3 regions of the Cellvibrio polysaccharolyticus genome follow, and region 2 is predicted to be linked to each of the others. Evidence: predicted binding sites of a transcription regulator. Region 2 holds the regulator's gene; each other region holds the start of a gene.
The links. Region 2 encodes FNR, which switches genes on or off when oxygen is low (the NO sensors DNR and NnrR bind a similar motif). Its sites were predicted from a motif close to TTGATNNNNATCAA; they were not measured.
Positions count from the first base shown of each region.

Region 1: the regulator FNR is predicted to act here: its motif matches at 2,949-2,962, upstream of ccoN (cytochrome-c oxidase, cbb3-type subunit I).
Region 3: the regulator FNR is predicted to act here: its motif matches at 1,898-1,911, upstream of C4F51_RS08660 (oxygen-binding di-iron domain-containing protein).

Region 1 is NZ_PRDL01000001.1:3,316,328-3,323,123, forward strand. It holds gene ccoP (cytochrome-c oxidase, cbb3-type subunit III) at 1-537, opposite strand, end outside; gene C4F51_RS14010 (cbb3-type cytochrome oxidase subunit 3) at 540-740, opposite strand; gene ccoO (cytochrome-c oxidase, cbb3-type subunit II) at 743-1,354, opposite strand; gene ccoN (cytochrome-c oxidase, cbb3-type subunit I) at 1,366-2,820, opposite strand; gene C4F51_RS14025 (argininosuccinate synthase) at 3,204-4,421, opposite strand; gene sbcB (exodeoxyribonuclease I) at 4,656-6,146, opposite strand; gene can (carbonate dehydratase) at 6,296-6,796, shown strand, end outside.
Region 2 is NZ_PRDL01000001.1:1,408,386-1,415,181, reverse strand. It holds gene C4F51_RS06015 (AI-2E family transporter) at 1-309, shown strand, start outside; gene C4F51_RS06010 (FKBP-type peptidyl-prolyl cis-trans isomerase) at 473-1,093, shown strand; gene rdgC (recombination-associated protein RdgC) at 1,180-2,091, shown strand; gene purE (5-(carboxyamino)imidazole ribonucleotide mutase) at 2,188-2,679, shown strand; gene purK (5-(carboxyamino)imidazole ribonucleotide synthase) at 2,683-3,771, shown strand; gene fnr (fumarate/nitrate reduction transcriptional regulator Fnr) at 3,947-4,690, shown strand; gene C4F51_RS05985 (DUF4202 domain-containing protein) at 4,694-5,305, shown strand; gene C4F51_RS05980 (SirB2 family protein) at 5,437-5,808, shown strand; gene C4F51_RS05975 (hypothetical protein) at 6,005-6,523, shown strand; gene C4F51_RS05970 (hypothetical protein) at 6,557-6,796, opposite strand, start outside.
Region 3 is NZ_PRDL01000001.1:2,029,325-2,036,120, forward strand. It holds gene C4F51_RS08655 (SIMPL domain-containing protein) at 287-1,015, shown strand; gene C4F51_RS08660 (oxygen-binding di-iron domain-containing protein) at 1,053-1,835, opposite strand; gene efp (elongation factor P) at 2,004-2,570, opposite strand; gene earP (elongation factor P maturation arginine rhamnosyltransferase EarP) at 2,608-3,744, opposite strand; gene C4F51_RS08675 (DUF2058 domain-containing protein) at 3,893-4,432, shown strand; gene C4F51_RS08680 (hypothetical protein) at 4,438-4,686, shown strand; gene C4F51_RS08685 (ABC transporter ATP-binding protein) at 4,734-6,560, opposite strand; gene C4F51_RS08690 (hypothetical protein) at 6,774-6,796, shown strand, end outside.

The sequences.
Region 1 (6,796 bases), 1.9 Mb from region 2:
ACCATGAAGAATGGTCTCCTTGATCTTTTCCGGGGTACCGCCCCACAGCCAATCGTCATCTGTCAGGTTAGGGAAACCGAAGTTACCACCACCGTCAGCACCGTGGCACACCGCACAGTTGTTGGCGAACAGACGCAAGCCCATTCTCATCGCTGCCGGATCACGCGCCAGTTGTTCAATAGGCGTGTTGGCATAGATACCAAACTGTTCTGCGTAACGGGCATCTGCCTGCTGTTGATGGCCACGCAATTCTTTTACCGACGTCCAGCCGGAAACACCTTTCCAGTCACCCAGACCCGGGAAAACAATCAGATAGCCAATGGCAAAGATGAAAGTGCCGATAAACAGGTAGAACCACCAGCGAGGCAGCGGGTTATCGTACTCTTCAATACCGTCGTAAGAGTGACCGGTAGTCCGGTTCTCTTCCTGATCCTGATCGCTAACAGCAACTTTACTGTTGGCCAGCAGAACCCATAACAACAACGCAAGGTTGGTCAGGGTTAAACCGATAATCCAAAAATTCCAAAATATACCCATGCTTATTTCCGCCCTGCTTCATCATCATCGGGATGATGTTGATCATTCTGTTTGTGTTGCTCTTCATCATCGTCGGCAAAAGGAAGGTTGGCGTCGTCACGAAAGCGACCCTTCCTTTTAGGCGCGAACGCCCACCAGCAAACTCCGATGAAGGCAATCGTTACCAAAACTGTGGAGATGGCGCCAAGCGTTCCCTGGTCCATAATCAACGTTTCTCTTTAAGCAGTATTCCAAGTTGCTGCAGGTAAGCAACCAGCGCATCCATCTCGGTAACACCTTCAACAGCTGCTCGGGCACCGTCGATATCATCATCGGTATAAGGCACACCGACACGGCGCAGGGCACGCATTTTGGCAGCGGTGTGCTTGCCATCCAACTTGTTGTCATACAACCATGGGAAGGCAGGCATGTTCGATTCCGGTACCACGATACGCGGGTTGAACAAGTGCACCTTGTGCCAGTCATCTGAATAACGACCACCTACACGGGCCAAATCCGGACCGGTACGCTTGGAGCCCCACAGGAAGGGATGCTCATAAACAGATTCACCGGCAACTGAATAGTGACCGTAACGCTCAACCTCGGCACGCAATGGACGAACCATTTGCGTGTGACATACGTGACAACCTTCGCGAATATAGATATCACGGCCTTCAAGGATCAACGCCGGCAGCGGCATCAGGCCTTCAACGGGCGTGGTTGTTTCTTTCAAAAAGAACTGCGGTACGATCTGAACCAGACCACCGAAGCTGATGGCAACAATCACCAGCACAGTCATCAGACCAATATTTTTTTCTACTACATCATGACCTTTCATCGAATTTCCCCTTAAGCCGCCTGTGGAGCCGGAGCCACATTGGTATCCAATGCGACAGCATCAGGAGCCTTGGCTGTACGGTAGGTGTTATATCCCATCAGCAACATACCCGCGAGGAAGAACGCCCCGCCCAGGAAGCGGACAAAGTAGCCCGGGTAGCTGGCATCAACGGCCTCAACAAAGCTGTAAGTCAGGGTGCCGTCAGCATTAAATGCACGCCACATCAAACCTTGCATAATGCCGTTTACCCACATGGAAGCGATGTACAAAACAGTACCGATGGTAGCCAGCCAGAAGTGGATATTTACCCACGCCACGCTATACATGTGCTTGCGTCCGTAAAGGATTGGCAACAGGTGATACACCGCACCGATACTGATCATAGCTACCCAGCCGAGCGCACCGGCGTGTACGTGAGCAATGGTCCAGTCAGTGTTGTGTGACAAGGCGTTAACGGTTTTGATGGACATCATCGGGCCTTCAAAGGTCGACATACCGTAGAACGACAGGGAAACCACCAGGAAGCGCAGTGTCGGGTCGGTACGCAGTTTGTGCCAGGCACCGGACAGCGTCATAACACCGTTGATCATACCGCCCCAGCTTGGCGCCAGCAGAATCAGGGACATCACCATACCGAGGCTTTGAGTCCAATCCGGCAGTGCGGAGTAATGCAAGTGGTGAGCACCAGCCCAGATGTACAGGGAGATCAGCGCCCAGAAGTGAACGATAGAGAGCTGGTAAGAATAAACCGGACGACCCGCTTGCTTGGGTACGAAGTAATACATCATGCCGAGGAAGCCGGCAGTCAGGAAGAAACCTACCGCATTGTGGCCATACCACCATTGCACCATTGCATCGGCAGCACCGGCGTAAGCAGAATAGGACTTGGTCAAGCTAACCGGCGTAAAGGCACTGTTAACGATATGCAACACCGCAATCGTCAGAATAAAACCACCGTAAAACCAGTTAGCGACGTAGATGTGGTCGGTGCTGCGCTTGACGATAGTGCCGAAGAAAACCACTGCGTAGGAAATCCAGACAACCGCAATCAGAATATCAATTGGCCACTCCAGCTCCGCGTATTCCTTGGCGCTGGTGTAACCCAGGGGCAAAGTAATAATGGCCAGAATAATAACCAGTTGCCATCCCCAGAAGGTGAACGGCACCAGCCAGCCACCGAAAAGATTGGCCTGACAGGTACGCTGCACAACGTAGTAAGAGGTACCAAACAACGCACAACCACCAAACGCGAAAATTACCGCATTGGTGTGCAGAGGACGCAAGCGACCGAAGTGAGTGTAAGGTTGGAAAATATCATTCAACTCAGGCCAGAACAGCTGAGCGGCGATAAGCACTCCGATAGCCATACCGACCACACCCCAGACGATGGTCATAATGGCGAATTGGCGTACTATCTTGTAGTTATAGACCGGACGGTCATTGGCGGCAGCCACATTACTACTCATAGGACATTCCTAGCGACAATTTAAAAACTGAAAACGAATCGAACCGATTCGGGCATAGCCGAGATCGGATCTCCGCAGTTGCCTATGGCATGACTGTGGCATCTTCCGCCAAAATCCGACCGTCGGCTTTGATATTGATCAATTTACCTAAAAACAGATCAATATCAGAAACTTGCAGACTGTCTTCACAATGCCATAAGCGATGCGCCTGCCCATTAAACTGAATGAGCAAACGACCACAGGCGCCCAGGCGCCTGTCCTATAGCATCGGAGTCTTTGCAGCGATCACAGGAGGGTCACTGAAAGCCAAAAGACAATCCCGGGATATAGCTAAACCCGGAAATCATCCAACTTCCGGGCTAAATATCCATATCTGAGAACAATCAGAACAGCGAACGGCCTTTGTTGGCAGCAATACGCATACGCAGCGCATTGAGCTTGATAAAGCCTTCGGCATCTTTCTGGTTGTAGGCACCAGCATCATCTTCAAAGGTGGCGACTTTTTCGTCGAACAGGCTGTCAGCAGAGCGACGACCCACAACGTGTACAGCACCTTTATAGAGTTTGACGCGTACTTCACCGTTTACAAACTGCTGTGACTCGTCGATAGCCGTTTGCAGCATTTTGCGCTCCGGGCTCCACCAGTAACCGTTGTAAATCATTTCGGCGTAGCGTGGCATCAAGCTGTCTTTCAAATGCGCCACTTCGCGGTCCAGAGTAATAGACTCAATCGCGCGGTGTGCCTTCAGCAAAATGGTACCGCCGGGGGTTTCGTAGCAACCGCGAGACTTCATGCCCACGTAACGGTTTTCCACGATATCCAGACGACCTACACCATTCGCACCACCCAGCTCGTTCAAACGCGCCAGAATGGTAGCCGGTGACAAACGTTCGCCATTGATAGCAACCGCATCGCCTTTTTCATAGGTCAGGTCGATGTAGGTAGCCACGTCCGGTGCAGCTTCCGGAGAAACACTCCAGCGCCACATATCATCTTCAGCTTCGGTCCATGGGTTTTCCAGCACGCCGCCCTCGTAAGAGATGTGCAGCAAGTTGGCATCCATAGAATAAGGGGATTTTTTCTTTTTGTTGAAATCCACCGGAATATTGTGCTTCTCACAGTACGTCATCAGGGTTTCGCGGGAAGTCAGATCCCACTCACGCCATGGCGCAATCACTTTAATTCCTGGTTTAAGCGCATAAGCTCCCAGTTCGAAACGAACCTGATCATTGCCTTTGCCGGTAGCACCATGAGAAATGGCGTCGGCACCAACTTCGTTGGCAATTTCAATCAGACGTTTGGCGATCAGAGGGCGCGCAATGGAGGTACCGAGCAAGTACTCACCTTCATAGATGGTATTGGCACGGAACATAGGGAATACGAAATCGCGAACAAATTCTTCACGCAGATCGTCGATGTAGATTTGTTTAACACCCAAAGCCTGAGCCTTGGCACGGGCTGGCTCCACTTCCTCACCCTGACCAATATCAGCGGTAAATGTAACAACTTCGCAATCGTAATTTTCCTGCAACCATTTAACGATTACGGAGGTGTCCAGGCCACCCGAATAGGCCAGAACCACTTTTTTGATGGATGACATAGGGAGCTCCCACGAGAATTCTGTTTGTAAATACGGCGTAAACCACGGGTGAATCAGCGCGCAGGATTGTACTCGTAAAAATAACAAATTCCCACACACTCGTTAAGGATTCGTTGTTTTTTCCTGTTTAAACAGGCATATGGTAAACCTTCTCATTTAACCAGCCACGAGGCGGCATCTTTTATAACCATGCCAATGCGGCATAAGCTGCCCTGGTAAAATCCGCTATCAATGTTACAAATAAAGCCGTGGATCGCCACCTGCCATCCGCAACTTTTCTTCAGCCCACACCTGCAACTGTTGCAGCAATATTAGCCGGGCCTCGTCAGACACTTGCAACCGCGACTGCGCCAGCCGCTCGGCAAACGCTGGCCAGGCAATGCTCGCCCCGGCGGCCGGGTCTGTCAGCCGCTGATAGCAGAACTGCTGCCAGCGCTGCTGCTCTTCAGCCGAGAGCGTATGCGGATAGTTTCGTGCGCGGTAGCGAAATAAAAGCTCGGGCAGCCGGGCATCTTCAAACGGAAAATCCGCTTGTGCCAACCCCTCGGGGGCCGATAGCCGCACAGCTTTCATCAGCCGTTTGTCGGCATCACTGAAAAAGCCGCCGCTGTAGAGCATTTGCTCGGGATCAGTGCGCGGAGCAAATTCCCCCATGGCATAGAGCGCCGCCAGCTTTTCCCGTAGCGCCGTACCCTCAAAAAGCGATAGCTGATTAAAGACCTGCCAATGACGCTCGCACCGCCCACGATCCAGCCCCAGCCGCTGCGCCGTGCTGGCATCCAGCATCGTCAGCGGCAGAATCATCGGGGTTTTATTCAGGTGAATTTCTTTCAGCGCCAGTCGTTCCTGCCCGGCAGGGAGGTCTTCCTGCCTAACATAAAGCCGTGCGTGCAATTCCTCCGCCGAAAAATTCAACAAGTCAGCAGGGTCAGAAGAGAGATTAAAAGCAATCACACTGTTTTTGTTGGCGGGGTGCAACGCCAACGGCAACATCACCGCCGCATTGCCCTGCCCGGCCGAAAATCGGGAAGAAATATGCAATACCGGCTTGCTACCATCAATATCAATAAGGCTGTTGGCGAAACGCTTGTCCCGCAGGCGCCAGGCAAAGTCGTAGAGCCTGGGTTGCCGCTCCTTCACCAGACGAGCCAAGGCGATGGTGGCATAGACATCCGATAAGGCATCATGCGCATGCCCGTGCTCAAGACGGTTGGCTTTGGTCAGCATCTCAAGCTTGAAGCAGGGCGTGCCGTCTTCGTAATCGGGCCAGTTAATGCCTTCCGGGCGCAGAGCTCGCGTCATACGTACCATATCAATGATGTCCCAGCGGGAATTGCCGTTTTTCCACTCCCGCTCATAAGGGTCATAGAAATTGCGGTACAGCGCGTAACGCGTTACTTCATCATCGAAACGAATCGAGTTGTAGCCTGCACCGCAGGTTCCGGGCCGACTCAACTCTGCAGCAATGCGAGATACGAACGCAGCCTCGGCAAGCCCCTGTGCTTCTGCCACCTGCGGCGACAAACCGGTAACCAGACAAGCCTCCGGTTTGGGCAACACATCCGGAGCCGGCTTGCAGTACATCATCAGCGGGTCACCGATAATATTCAAATCGGTATCGGTACGCACGCCCGCAAACTGCGACGGACGGTCCTGGGACGGCACTTCACCCCAGGTTTCGTAGTCATGCCAATAGAGTGTTGTTTGCTGCGATGTCGAGGCCACACGCCCTCCCTGCCCTGCAGATGAACCGATAGATTGCGGCACCTTAGCATTTGTCAGCCGCTTTGAAAAAGCGCCGCTTGCAACAAGGTTTGAGAGACATGCCCGGTTTGAAATATACTGCACGTCATATATTCCGGACGACATTGACTATGACTGATCTGAATCATCTCTTTGCCAATAACACTCGATGGGCAGAAACCATCAAATCGGAACAGCCCGAGTTCTTTTCAACCCTCTCCAAACAGCAAGCTCCCGAGTACCTGTGGATTGGCTGTTCGGACAGCCGGGTTCCCGCCAATGAAATCGTCGGGCTATTACCGGGAGAGCTATTCGTTCACCGTAATGTGGCCAACATTGTTATCAGTACCGATTTGAACTGCCTTTCGGTGATGCAATTTGCCGTGGAGTATCTGAAGGTCAAGCACATTATGGTGACCGGGCATTACGCCTGCGGTGGCGTAAAAGCGGCGCTTGAAGGCAAGCAGTTGGGATTGGTGGACTACTGGGTGCGCAGCATCCGTGACGTGTACTTTGCCAACAAAGACCTGATTGACGGCATTTCTGATGACACCACCCGCCTGAATCATTTGTGCGAATTGAACGTGATGCAGCAGGTAGCCAATGTGTCGCATACCAATATCGTACAAAAC
Region 2 (6,796 bases):
GATCAGGTCACTAATGGTCTGATTCTTATCGCCTTCGGGGCGATCGTTATCGGCCTGGTTGACAATATTCTGCGCCCGATTCTGGTAGGCCGCGACACCCGCATGCCGGATTACCTGATCCTGCTCACCACTTTGGGCGGTATAGCCTTGTTCGGCATCAGCGGCTTTGTTATGGGGCCGGTGATTGCGGCACTCTTCATCGCTTTCTGGGGTATTTTTATGCACGAGTTCCAGAGAAAAGAACCGGAACCCGCTGCACCCGCCCCGGAAGAAGCCGGCCCGCCACTGCCGCCGCCCGGCGCCATCTGACCCCGAGCCGGCTCTGCGTTCAAAGCCCCGCCTGATGCGGGGCTTTGCATTTCAAGCAGTATCAATTTTGCCGGGTTGGCGGTTTTACGAGGCAATCGAATCAACAGCCGGGGACGGTTCTGTTACACTTCCCGGCCTTTTTTACCATCAATGGACATAACGCATGACTGAGCAATATCTCACTCCGGAAGCCAAAGCCAGCTACGGCATTGGTCGTCAAATGGGCGAACAACTCGCCGCCAATCCATTTGAAGGCGTTGTTAACAGCGCCGTTGCCGCCGGCCTGATTGATGCGCTGGAAGGCAAGGAAAGCACCGTTTCCCGTGCTGACCTGGAAGCTGCTTTTGGTGTTATCAGCCAGCGCATGCAGGAAGTACAGGCTGCCAAAGCCAAAGAACTGGCCGGTGCCGGTGAAGCCTTCCTGGCCGAGAATGCTAAAAAAGCGGGTATTACCACCACCGCATCCGGCTTGCAGTACGAAGTTATTACCGAGGGCGAAGGTGCCAAACCTACCGCCACCTCTCGCGTAAAAACCCATTACCACGGCACCCTGATTGACGGCACGGTATTCGATTCTTCCTACGACCGTGGTCAGCCAATTGATTTCGCGGTTAACGGCGTGATTGCCGGTTGGACTGAAGCCCTGCAATTGATGCCGGTTGGTTCCAAGTGGCGCTTGTACGTTCCTTACAACCTCGCCTACGGTGAGCGTGGCGCCGGTGCCGCTATCGGCCCTTTCTCCACCCTGATTTTTGATGTTGAGTTGCTCGACATCGTTGGCTGATAAGCCGGATACCCGGCGCAGTAATGTGCCGGGTATCGCCTTCCCGAATATTATCTTCCCTTCTGTTTGTTGTTCGGACTATTGCCATGTGGTTTAAAAACCTGCGTTTATACCGTCTTACCGAAAAGTGGACCCTGTCGCCTGAAGAGTTGCACAGCGCGCTTGAGCCTTTTATTTTCAACCCTTGTGGCAGCCTCGACCCGATGCGCTACGGCTGGGTTGCGCCGCTGGGACGCCACGGCAGCGAGCTGGTGCATGTCACTAACGGCTACATCATGATTTGCGCGCAAAAACAGGAAAAAATCCTGCCAGCCTCGGTTATCAACGAGCAGCTGGAACAAAAAGTGGTTGCACTCAGCGAAGCAGAATCGCGCAAAGTGGGCCGCAAAGAGCGTCAGGAATTGAAAGATGAAATTATCTTTTCCCTGTTGCCACGTGCATTTACCCGCACCTCTCAGGATTTTGCCTACATCGCCCCGCAGGATGACCTGATTGTGGTCAATGCGTCTTCAGCCAAGCGCGCCGAAGATATGTTAAGCGCCCTGCGTGAAGCGCTGGGAAGCCTGCGCACCCTGCCGCTGACCACCAAAAACGCCCCGCCACAGGTTATGACCCATTGGCTGCGTTCGGATGAATTGCCTCAGGACATCCAGTTGGGTGACGAGTGCGAGCTGAAAGCCAGTAAGGACGAACGGGTTATTCGCTGCAAGAAGCTGGATCTGCAAGCCGAAGAAATCATTCGTCACCTCGATGGAGGCATGTTCGCCAACAAGGTCGCTATCAGCTGGAACGAAGCTATCCACTGCATTATTGATGAAGAGCTGGCCATTAAACGGGTCAAGTTCGACGACAAGATTTACGACCAGGCCAACGACCGCAACCCGGAAAGCTACGCCGAACAATTCGACGCGGATTTTTCCATCATGACGCTGGAATTGAAGAGCTTTATCAACTCGCTATTACACGCGTTTGGTGGCGAAAAAGAGCCCGCTGTTTAAGGCCTCCGGTTAACCGGCAAGAGACTGGGGTTAGCGCCATGCTTATGGTAAGATGCGCGCCTTTTTTCTGATATGCCGACATACAGGTAATCTGTTATGAGCAATAAAGTCGCTGTGATCATGGGCTCCAAAAGTGATTGGTCCACCATGCAGTCTGCGGTAGAAATTCTGCAGCAGCTGGGCGTGAGTTACCACACTGAAGTGGTTTCCGCCCATCGCACTCCGCAGAAACTCACCGAGTTCGCTGAACAGGCGGTAGACCAGGGCTATGCGGTCATTATCGCCGGCGCTGGCGGTGCTGCGCATTTGCCAGGCATGATCGCCGCTCACACCCGCTTGCCGGTCTTGGGCGTGCCGGTACAAAGCAAGGCGCTGAACGGTATGGACAGCCTGTTATCCATTGTGCAAATGCCCAAAGGTATTGCCGTGGGTACGCTGGCCATCGGTGTTGCCGGTGCTTTCAATGCCGGTTTACTGGCCAGCCAGATTCTGGCAGTAACCGACCCGGCACTGGCAGAGCGTCTGGAAGCATTCAGACATGCGCAAACCCAGGCCGTACTGGACAATCCCGATCCGAGTGTTGAGTAAACCATGAGCAGTTCTTCTACTATTTGGGTGCTGGGCGCCGGACAACTGGGCGCCATGCTGCAAACCGCTGGTCGTCCCCTGAATCTGGATGTTCGCCCGGTAGATATCGAATCGGCCAGCGCTCCGGCGCTGCAACCGGACGATCTGGTCACTGCCGAGCGCGAACAATGGCCCGCCTCGATTGCGACTGACGCACTGGCCGCACACGCCCGTTTCGTCAACCGCGATGTTTTCGGGTTACTGGCCGACCGCAAAACCCAAAAATCCCTGATTGATGAACTGCACCTGGCAACGGCTCCCTGGCAAGCGGTGGAAGCAAACACCACCGAAGCAGCATTGCACACCCGTCTGGGTGAGCGCGTACTGTTAAAACGCCGCACCGGTGGCTACGATGGCCGCGGACAACACTGGCTGCGTCAACCGCAACAGGACACCATCCCGAGCGACTGGTATGGTCAGGCGATTGCCGAACAGGCCATCGCTTTTGATGAAGAAGTGTCTCTGGTTGGCGCCCGTGATGCGCAAGGTAACTGTGTTTTCTATCCATTGACGCTGAATCTGCACGTTAACGGTATTTTGCTCGGCTCTGTTGCCCCCCTGAACCGCCTTGCTCACTTGCAGGCACAGGCAGAACACATGCTTTCTGCCCTGCTCAACAAGCTGAATTATGTGGGTGTGATGGCCATGGAGTGTTTCCGCACCGGCGATCACCTGATGATCAACGAGCTGGCACCCCGCGTACACAACAGCGGCCACTGGACCCAGGCCGGCGCCAGCATTAACCAGTTTGAGTTGCATTTGCGCGGCGTCAGCGGTTTGCCACTGGGCTCGCCGGTGATCAAAGGCACCAATGTGATGGTTAACCTGGTCGGCACCGAACAACAAACCGCCTGGCTGGCCGTACAAGGCGCCGAGCAAATCTGGTATGGCAAGGAAGTGCGCCCGGGGCGCAAAGTGGGCCACATCAATTTTTGCGGCAACAGCGCCGGCCTGAAAACCTCGTTGTCTGCCCTGCAAAACCATTTGCCCGACAACTATGCCGACGTCATTGCATGGCTGACCGCGCAACTGGACAGCGACCACCCTCAGTAAACATCTCACTCTTCACCACCTGTTTTACACAGAACAGGTGGTGAATCGCAGCAAACAGCCATACCAGCGGTTAATTGATCCTAATCAACTATTTACCCCCGATTGTAAAGCTGCAACAATTCCCCTCAGTAGTCTCACTCAAAGCAAGCCTTTTTGGTTTGTCACAGGTTTAGCCATGACCAGTACTCCCGCCAAAAACAACGCCACCTGCCCTCATGACAAGCGGGTATCCTGCGGTAACTGCCGCCTGAACACGATCTGCCTGCCCATTACTTTTCATGTGGATGACATTGATCGCCTCAATGACATTATCCAGCGCGGCCGGCCGCTACAAAAAGGCGAATATCTCTACCGCGCCAACGACACGTTCCAATCAGTGTTTGCAATTCGATCCGGTGCGGTAAAAGCCCTCACGCTGAGTGATAGCGGCAGCGAACAAATCACCGGCTTTTATCTGCCGGGCGAAGTGGTGGGCATGGACGGTATTGCCGATAACCGCTACACCAACTCGGTTATCGCGCTGGAAACGTCTTCTGTTTGTGAAATCCCTTTCAGCCGCATGGAAGACCTGAGCCTGCAAATTCCCAGCTTGCAGCGACACTTTTTCCAATTGCTGAGCCGTGAAATTACCCAGGATCAGCACATCATTGCTCTGCTCAGTAAAAGCAGTGCAGAAACCCGTATCGCCGCCCTGCTGCTGAGCATTTCCAGTCGTAACAGCCGCCGCCAATTGTCGGCAACACAATTTCACCTGCCCATGTCCCGTACCGATATGGGTAACTTTTTAGGTTTGACCATTGAAACGGTCAGCCGGATTTTTTCACGCTTGCAAAAACAGGGCGTTCTCGCCGTGGATAAAAAAGAAATTACTATTCTGGATTTGCCAGCCCTGACTACGCTTTCAACCGAGAATCATTGACCCGTGGTAAACACTGACCAACGCTTGCAGCTTGTCTTTTCCGCCATTGATAAACTCAATCATGAAGACCCCAATACCACCCTGGTAGAGGGCAAACCGGTAGCCAATGAATGGCTTTACGGCCAGCGCATGAGCGCACAACTCGCCGCCTTCCGTCCGGACGCTGACGAACTGCTGCAAATTGCTGTGCGCGCGCAACATATTGGCCGCTGGAAAATTCCCCGCAGCGATTACCCGATGGATCGCCAGGGCTACAAACGCTGGCGCACTGATCTGGCACGCCTGCATGGCGAAATCACCGGAAAATTAATGAGCGAGCACGGCTACGCCGAAGACGACATTACTCGCGTGGCTGACCTGCTGCTAAAGAGAAATCTCAAACGCGATAATGACGCCCAGACGCTGGAAGATATTGCCTGCCTGGTTTTTCTGGAGTTTTATCTGGCCGATTTCGCCAACAAACACGCTGAAGACAAGCTGATCGACATCATTCGCAAAACCTGGAACAAGATGTCGGAAAACGGCCATAAAGCAGCCCTGCAATTGCCTTTTGACGAAGCAATGCTAACGTTGATTGGCAAAGCCCTGACACCGGGCGACAAACCGGTACATTAAGGCCCCGCCAGCGCAACCAATCCTTTGAAAAATATTCACCGCCGGCTTCACCCCGGCGGCACGCGTTTAACAGCCGCAGAGCTGCCAACATTTATAAGACTTACAAATAGCCACGCAATGGAGAAGACCCGATGTACCTGATGCTGAAACACCTGCATATGACACTGGCATTACTCACTTTTATCAGCTTTTTTGTCCGCGGAATCTGGATGTGGCGAGGCTCGGCCTGCCTGCAAAAGAAACTGGTAAAAATTCTGCCTCACGTAATCGACACCTTTTTATTGATCACCGGTGTAACCGTTGCGGTTTACCTGGGCTTCAAACCGTCAGAACATCCCTGGCTGCTGAGCAAAATGATCGCCCTGGTGGTTTACATTGGCCTCGGTGTCGTAGCGTTTAAACATCGCTCCCCTGCCGTGCGTAAATCTGCCTGGGTTGCTGCACTGCTGGTGTTTATCTATATTGTCAGCGTTGCCATCACCAAAAACCCGATGCCGTTGTAACCTGCCCGTTTCTATTAATGTGTGGCGTCTCGCCACACATTAATAGATTATCCGAATAAAAATTCCCCTTATATCTCTAAAAGTTATTATCGAGACCTTTTTCATAACACGCTATTGACGTCAGTTACGAAGTGATCTATATCACACTCCAGGTGTTGGATACTTCCATAAACTCTAATAATTGACTGGCGCCCCCATGAAAAAAATAATGACGTTATTGGCACTATTCTGTCTGTCCGCTACCGCTCTGGCATGTGATGAAAGCTGTTTACGCGAGCAGGCGATGAAAACCCACAATATAAAATTCCCGACCTATCTCGACAGCCAGTACTGCCGAAATACCAGTATTGATTTTCTGTTGAATGCGCGGAAGAGTTTGCAGCATTACCACGATGAGCGACTGAATACCGCGCATCGCGGCGGCATTCGCAATATTCGCAATTTTCTGGAGCAACGCCGGGAGTGGTTAAACGAGTGCGATCAGTATCTGACGTTGACCATGCAGGGGCGGTTATTTCGCAGCAAGGAAACCAGCGATCAAATCTTTCATACCATTGGCCAGGTATCGGAAGAACTGAATCGTTTGATAGGTATCCCGGCGTCCGCCAATGAAGACAGCATGACCCTGACAGAAATTGCCAGGCAGCGGTTTGAACAAATGTTCCGCCAACTGGATCACCACCGCACAGATTTGCAGTTACGCGGTTTGTTATAAAATAAAAAAGGCATCCCTGGATGCCTTTTTTATTTACGAAGTGCTGTCAGAATTGGCGGGGGCTTTCTTTTTCAATGACAACACGCTGCGTTGCGGCTTGTCTTCACGCTCGGCAAAACGTTTTGCCTGGGCTTCCCGCTCGCGGATAGCAGCCATTTTCGGATCATCAGCGCGGGTGCTGTAGCCGGAGGAATAACCGTTGGTTTTTGAGGCTTTGGCCAAAAATTCCAGCCCGCAACGCAACAGCCGAGCCTGATCAATAAAGTTTAAATC
Region 3 (6,796 bases), 620 kb from region 2:
TATGACGGAGCAAGTCTGAAATTTACCAGATTTTAAACTATCATTTTTTTGTCAGACTGTTTTTTAATCGATGTTGTTGTTCTCGCAATTATTATTTTCTCAAGAGTTATTTTGTGCTGTATCGGAATGTTCGCTCAGGCGGTAAATAGTGTTTGGGTAATTGCATGTGACGCTGTGTAATTTTTTACAGCAAATTACAAATTACCCGCCACCTGACCATTATAGTGACGGCTTTCCCGCTTCGGGAATTACCGTTAATCGGTTGGTATTGATCAAGGACTTTTCTATGAAGCCTGTAATTTTTTTCTGTATTGCCTTCTTTGCTTCCTCACTGGCTATTGCCTCGCCACTGCCAGACAAGCCCCATATCTACATTGAGGGCTCTGCAGAAATAGAAGTTATTCCCAACCAGATGACCATCAGCCTCGGGCTGAGTGCCGAAAATGAGGACGTTGGTGCGGCCAAGCAGGACGTTGACAAACGCTCTACCAGCCTGCTGGCAACACTGAAATCGCTCGCTATTGAGTCCCGCGATATTGCCACCACCGCCTTGCAGGTTACCCCGGTGTACGATTACGTAGAAGGCAAACAGGTGCCGCGTGGCAGCCGGGTTTATCGCCAGGTGGAGGTGACCTTGCGCAACCTGGAAAATTACGGTCCGCTGATGCAAGCGCTGGTGGATGCCGAGCTGTCCAACACCGTTGATACGCGCCTGGCCGTTACCGATGAAAAAGCCGTTAGCGATGAAGCGCTGGTGAAAGCACTGGAAGATGCCCGTGCAAGAGCAACCAATCTGGTAACGTCACAAGGTAAAAAACTGGGTGATGTTTATTCCATTTCCGAATTCGATCTGCGCCGGGAAGAGACTTATTTTCTGACCCCCAATCGCGAAGTGTATGGCAATGCCGCCAGTGTGAGTGCGACGGCTGACCGGTTGATGAAATCCGGAGAGCCTTTCGAGCCGGGCGTGATTCGTGCAAAAGCCAAAGTGTATGTTGTTTATTTGATCAAATGATTTTTCCGGCCGGTTAATCCCGGCCGCTTTTTCCGCATTAGAACAAACGATAATCCCGCTGATCCAGTAAATCCATTCCGCATTCCAGCTCGCTGATCCAATCCAGAAATTGATGCACCATCTTTTCCCCGCAAAATGCACGTCCGTGTTGCGGAACGATCATCCCCGGATTTAATTGCCGGATCATATTTGCCCACAAACGACACACTTTATTGCCTCCCATGTAGCGCTTGTGAAAGCCCAGCATGGAAGGAATGTGCGCAGCAAAATCCGTTACCGGTTCGGCATCATCCACCAGCGAAGCGCCCATATCGCCGGAAAATAAAATATTGCTGACCGGGTCGTAGAAGTGCAGGTTTCCAACCGAATGTAAAAAATGCGCGGGCAAGGCTTTGATGGACGTTTTCCCCAGTGGAATTTCCTGCCCGGCATCGGGCACCGCAATCATGCGGTCGGTGGTGTTTTGTCCTTGTAATTGACTGAGGTAACCCGCCGATAAGTGCGGTAAAAAACGCGCCCAGAGTTTCGAGCAAACCACCCGGCAACCGGTGTGCAAAAACCATTTATCGAGCGAGGCGATGATATCCGGGTCCTGGTGAGAGGCGAACACGTAGGTTAATTTTTTAAGCGGAATATAATCGCTAACGGCCAGCGCCAACGGCATATAGGTGAGGTCGCCGCCCGGGTCGAGCAGGGCGTGTTGGTCGTGATCAATAATCAGAAATTGGTTGGCCTGAACACCATCACCACTGACCAGCTGATCAAAACAGAGTACTTTGTGTGTGCCATTATCAAACAGCGTGCGAGCCTTGCTTGCCATTATCTATTTCCTGAACAGATTGTATTCAGGTGTCTTTATAGGGGGTTGCTGGCAGAGGTGTGCTGATTTATATCAACCGGGTGTCAGTTGCAAGGCAAAAAACGGGCAGGGAATATTGCTGCAGAAAAAGCGCTCCGTGGTTTCCGGGGAATCCACGGAGTGAGCGATTTACGCCTTGGCGCGGGATTTGTACTCGCCAGTGCGGGTATCGATAGAAATCAGATCGCCGATTTCTACGAAAGCAGATACTTGCAACTCGGTACCGTTGTTCAGACGTGCAGTCTTCATAACTTTACCGGAAGTGTCACCGCGAACAGCCGGTTCGGTGTAGGAAATTTCACGAACGATGGTGTTTGGCGGAGTGATGGAGATAACGCGACCATCGTAGAATACCGCTTCACAAACGTCTTGCATGCCGTCTTCAATGTAAGGAAGCAGGTCGCCCAGGTCTTCTTTATTGAGTTCGTACTGCTCGTAATCACTATCCACGAACACGTACGACGGATCGCCGTAGTAGGAGTAAGTTACTTCTTTACGGTCGAGAACGATGTCTTCGAATTTATCGTCCGCTTTGTAAACAGTTTCTGTGGCCAGATTGTTCAGCAGGTTTTTCAGCTTCATTTTAACAATCGCCGAGTTACGGCCGGATTTGCTAAAGTCTGCCTTCTGAATCACCCAAGGTGAGCCGTCGATGCTGATCACATGACCAGCGCGCAGTTCTTGTGCTGTCTTCATGGTAGTTCCCAAATGAGGAGGTTAAAATCGGCGGCTACTATATCGTTTTTTCACAAAATTGCACCAGTTTTGCAGCTACATTCCCCAAAGAATTGAGCTCTGTGGCGTGTTTTCGGACGGTATCCATCCATTGCTCGCGTTTTTCCAGGCAGTTGGCCCAACTGGCGCCGCAATCGCCCCCGATATTCCATTGCTGCCACAGTTCGCGAAGTGCTGCGCCAAATGCTGCATCGGCGTGAATAAGTTGCCTGGTCATGAAGGCGTCGAGCTTTACCAGATGTGCTTCTTCCTGTTGCGGGTAGATGTGCCACACCAGCGGTTTTTCCGCCCAGATGCCACGCACCAGCGAATCTTCACCGCGCACAAAATTGATATCGCAGCACCAGAGCAAATGGTCGTAGTCGGTCTGGGATAAAAACGGAATGGCCAGCAGCGTCAGCGAGCCCAGCACGATGGGGTTGCCGATGGTCAGCGGCTGCTCAAGAAGCGGTTGTAAGGCCAGCAGCGCTTTGCCCTCAGGCACAATAACCGTGATGGCTTGCCCGGCCTGTTGCCAGGCGCCGAGCAAACTTGCCAGCGCCGGGTTTTCATAACAAAACAGTGATATCAGCAGGTTTTCGCTGGCGTGTTGCGGCAGGCCAATAGCGTGGAGAAATGCCGTTTTTTGCGGATGGAATACCGCCTTGCGATCACCGAGGTTGCTCTCGCGTATCAAACCGCCGGTTTTTGCGTTAAAGCCCGGAAAGAAAAAGGTTTTCTTCATGCCCGAGTCGGGCGCAATAGAAGCCAGCAGGTGGCAGTCGTCTACCCAGTCTTCGGCGCTTAAATACTCCAGATTGATCCACACTGGCGCAGTTGTCTGGCCGCGCATCGCCTGGCGGTAGCCCTCTGGCAGCTCACAGGCAAACGCCTCAATAACTACCTCGGCCGGTTCGATGCCGGTATAGCTTTCCGGCCAGGGTCGTATCTCCACGCTTTCAAAGAAAGGCATTTCTGCCAGTCGCGCCGACGGGCAAATCCGTTCAAAGGCGGCAAGGTCATCAACAAACAAACGGATCTCTCGCCCGTATTCGCAGGCCAGCTGTCTGGCCAGGCGCCAGCAGACGCCGATATCACCATAGTTATCGATAACCTGACAAAAAATGTCCCAGCGGCGGCGGGTTAGTGATGACATAGTTAGCCTTTGATGAATGGCGCGGATGGCCTGCACCCTTTAAATCCGCGCAGTGTAGCAGAGCGGCCCGGTCGCTGACGAAGTGTCAACGGACGCGGGACAGTGGTGTACAATCGGCGTTTTTGCAACCCGTATAACCAGGTGTGATATGGCATCGTTACAGGATCAATTACTGAAAGCCGGTCTGATCGACAAAAAGCAGGCCAAACAAGTGAATAAGGAAAAGCGCAAGCAGGATAACGTCGCCCGGCGTTCAGCCGATGGCCCGGTAGATGAGGTCAAGGTTCAGGCCGAGCTGACTCGCCAGCAAAAAGTTGAGCGCGATCGCGAGTTGAATCGCAAGCGCGACGAAGAGCTGCAACAAAAAGCCGTTGCCGCCCAAATTCGTCAATTGATTGAAAACCACCGTCAGCCCAAAGGCGATGGCGAGCAGGAATTCCATTTTACGGATAGCAAATTCATCAAAAAAATCCGCGTGTCCGGGCTGGTGTTGCAGCAGATCAACCGCGGTCAACTGGTGGTGGCTCGCCTTGGCGATAACTACGAACTGGTACCGAAAGTCGTTGCTGATAAGATTGCCCAGCGTGACGAAAAAGCCATCATCCCGCTGGCAAAACCGGTAGAAACGTCAGTGGACGAGGACGATCCTTATAAGGATTACGTTATTCCAGACGATTTGATGTGGTAAATGCCATGCTGAAAAATCCCATCACGGCAATATTGCGTAGCAAAGCATCCACCGGTATCAAGTGGATTGCCTTCAGTTTGATGGTGGTATTGGTCAGTGCCATGCCATCCATGTTGTACGCTTTGTTTGGCCCGGGTGATGGCAGCTCGATGACCCTGACGCTGATCTTTGCGGTCGGTGCATTGCTCGGGCATATCGGATTCTTAATCGGGTTGTTATTACTGTTGCGCGATGCGTTTTTCAACAAAAAATAAAATTCAGCCGGTGCTGCTTTAACGCGTCACCGGCTGAATTGATATGATTACTCGCCGAGAAAACCACCGGACTGGTGATTCCAGAATTGGGCGTAAAGCCCGCCTTGCTGGAGAAGCTGCTGGTGCGTTCCCTGTTCTACAATCTCACCTTTATCCAGCACAATCAGACGATCCAGTGCGGCAATCGTTGACAGCCGATGCGCAATGGCGATGACGGTTTTGCCTGACATTAACGATGCCAGGTTGCTCTGGATAATGGTTTCCACTTCCGAATCCAGCGCCGAGGTGGCTTCGTCCATAATCAGGATCGGGGCATTCTTGATCAGCACGCGCGCAATCGCGATACGTTGCCGCTGACCGCCGGATAATTTCACGCCGCGTTCTCCCACTTGAGCATCGTAACCGGTGCGGCCCTGGTTATCGCTCAGCCCCATAATAAAGTCGTGAGCCTCTGCCTGTTTGGCGGCGCGGATCATGTCTTCTTCGGTAGCGTCCGGTTTGCCGTACATCAGGTTATCCCGCACCGAGCGATGCAGCAGCGAGGTATCCTGCGTGACCATGCCGATGTGCGCGCGTAAACTCTCCTGGGTGACTTTGGCAATGTTGGTTCCATTGACCTGAATTTCGCCGGATTCAATATCGTAAAAGCGCATCAACAAGTTCACCAGGGTGGATTTGCCTGAACCGGAACGACCTACCAGGCCAATTTTTTCACCGGGTTTGATGTCCAGAGAAAAGTTGCCGATCACGCCGCTGCCTTTGCCGTAATGGAAGTCGATATTTTTAAAAGCGATGCTGGCATCGCCTTCCGGTAACTTGCTGGCGCCGGGTTGATCCTGCACCTGGCGGGGCAGGGACAGCGTATTCATACCATCGCGGGCGGTGCCGATATTTTCAAACAGACCGGACACTTCCCACATAATCCATTGCGCCATGCTGTTGAGGCGCAATACCAGACCAATCGCAATCGCGATAGCGCCGGTGGTAATTGCCGCATTTTGCCAAAGCCAGATTGACAGCGCCGCCACCGAAAAAATCAGCAATACATTCACCACCCACACGCTGGTGCTGAGTTGCGTGACCAGACGCATTTGCGGATGCACGGTGTGCAGAAAACGCTCCATACCTTCACGGGCATAATGCGCTTCGCGTTGTGAATGGGAAAACAGTTTTACCGTCGACATATTGGTGTAGGTGTCTACCAGCCGGCCGGTCATATCGGAACGGGCGTCAGCCTGCAGTGTGGAAATGCGTTCCAGGCGAGGCAGAAAATAATAAAGCAAACCACCATAGAGCACGAACCAGCCCACCAGTGGTAAAGCGAGGCGGTAGTCCAGGCTGGCGATCAATACCACCATGCTGGTGAGGTAAACCAGTACATAGAGCAGTACGTCCAGCAGTTTCATTACGGTTTCGCGCACCGCCAGTGCGGTTTGCATAACCTTGGTTGCCACGCGCCCGGCAAATTCATTCTGATAAAAACCCATGCTCTGGCCGAGCAAATAACGATGCGCCTGCCAGCGAACCATCATCGGGAAATTGCCCAGCAAGGTTTGGTGAATAAGGGCAGAGTGAAGAAACACGGTAAGCGGCAGGGCGATTAGCAGCCCCAGCCCGACCAGCAAAAATTGCAGCCCGGAAGATTCCAGCAGGGTTTCCGGCGTGTGCTCGTTGAGTACGTCCACGAGGTTGCCGAGAAAGCCGAACAGTGATACTTCCATGATGGCAATCAGCGCGGTTAATACTGCAACCATGGCCAGATAAGCTTCACTGCCTCGCGCATAGTGACGGCAAAAGCCGAACAGGGTGCGTGGCGGTTGCGTGGGTTCTTCAGCCGGGAAGGGCTTGAGTAATTTTTCAAAAAAACTGAACATAGGATATGGTCATTGGTAAAAGCGGATGAAAAGAATCGGCACGGCGCTGTGCCTTGAAAATCACGAGCGAGTTTCTGTCTGAATAATGATCAAAAATAGTGCTGCAGTTTAACACGTTCTATTTGTCAAAAATAAAAACCTGGCCTTGAGCGGGGTTTTTTACGCTTTAAGGGTGTTACCAAAGCGTATAACAACAATTTGCGGGGAATCTTTATGCGTGCTTTTCTCATTGCCTT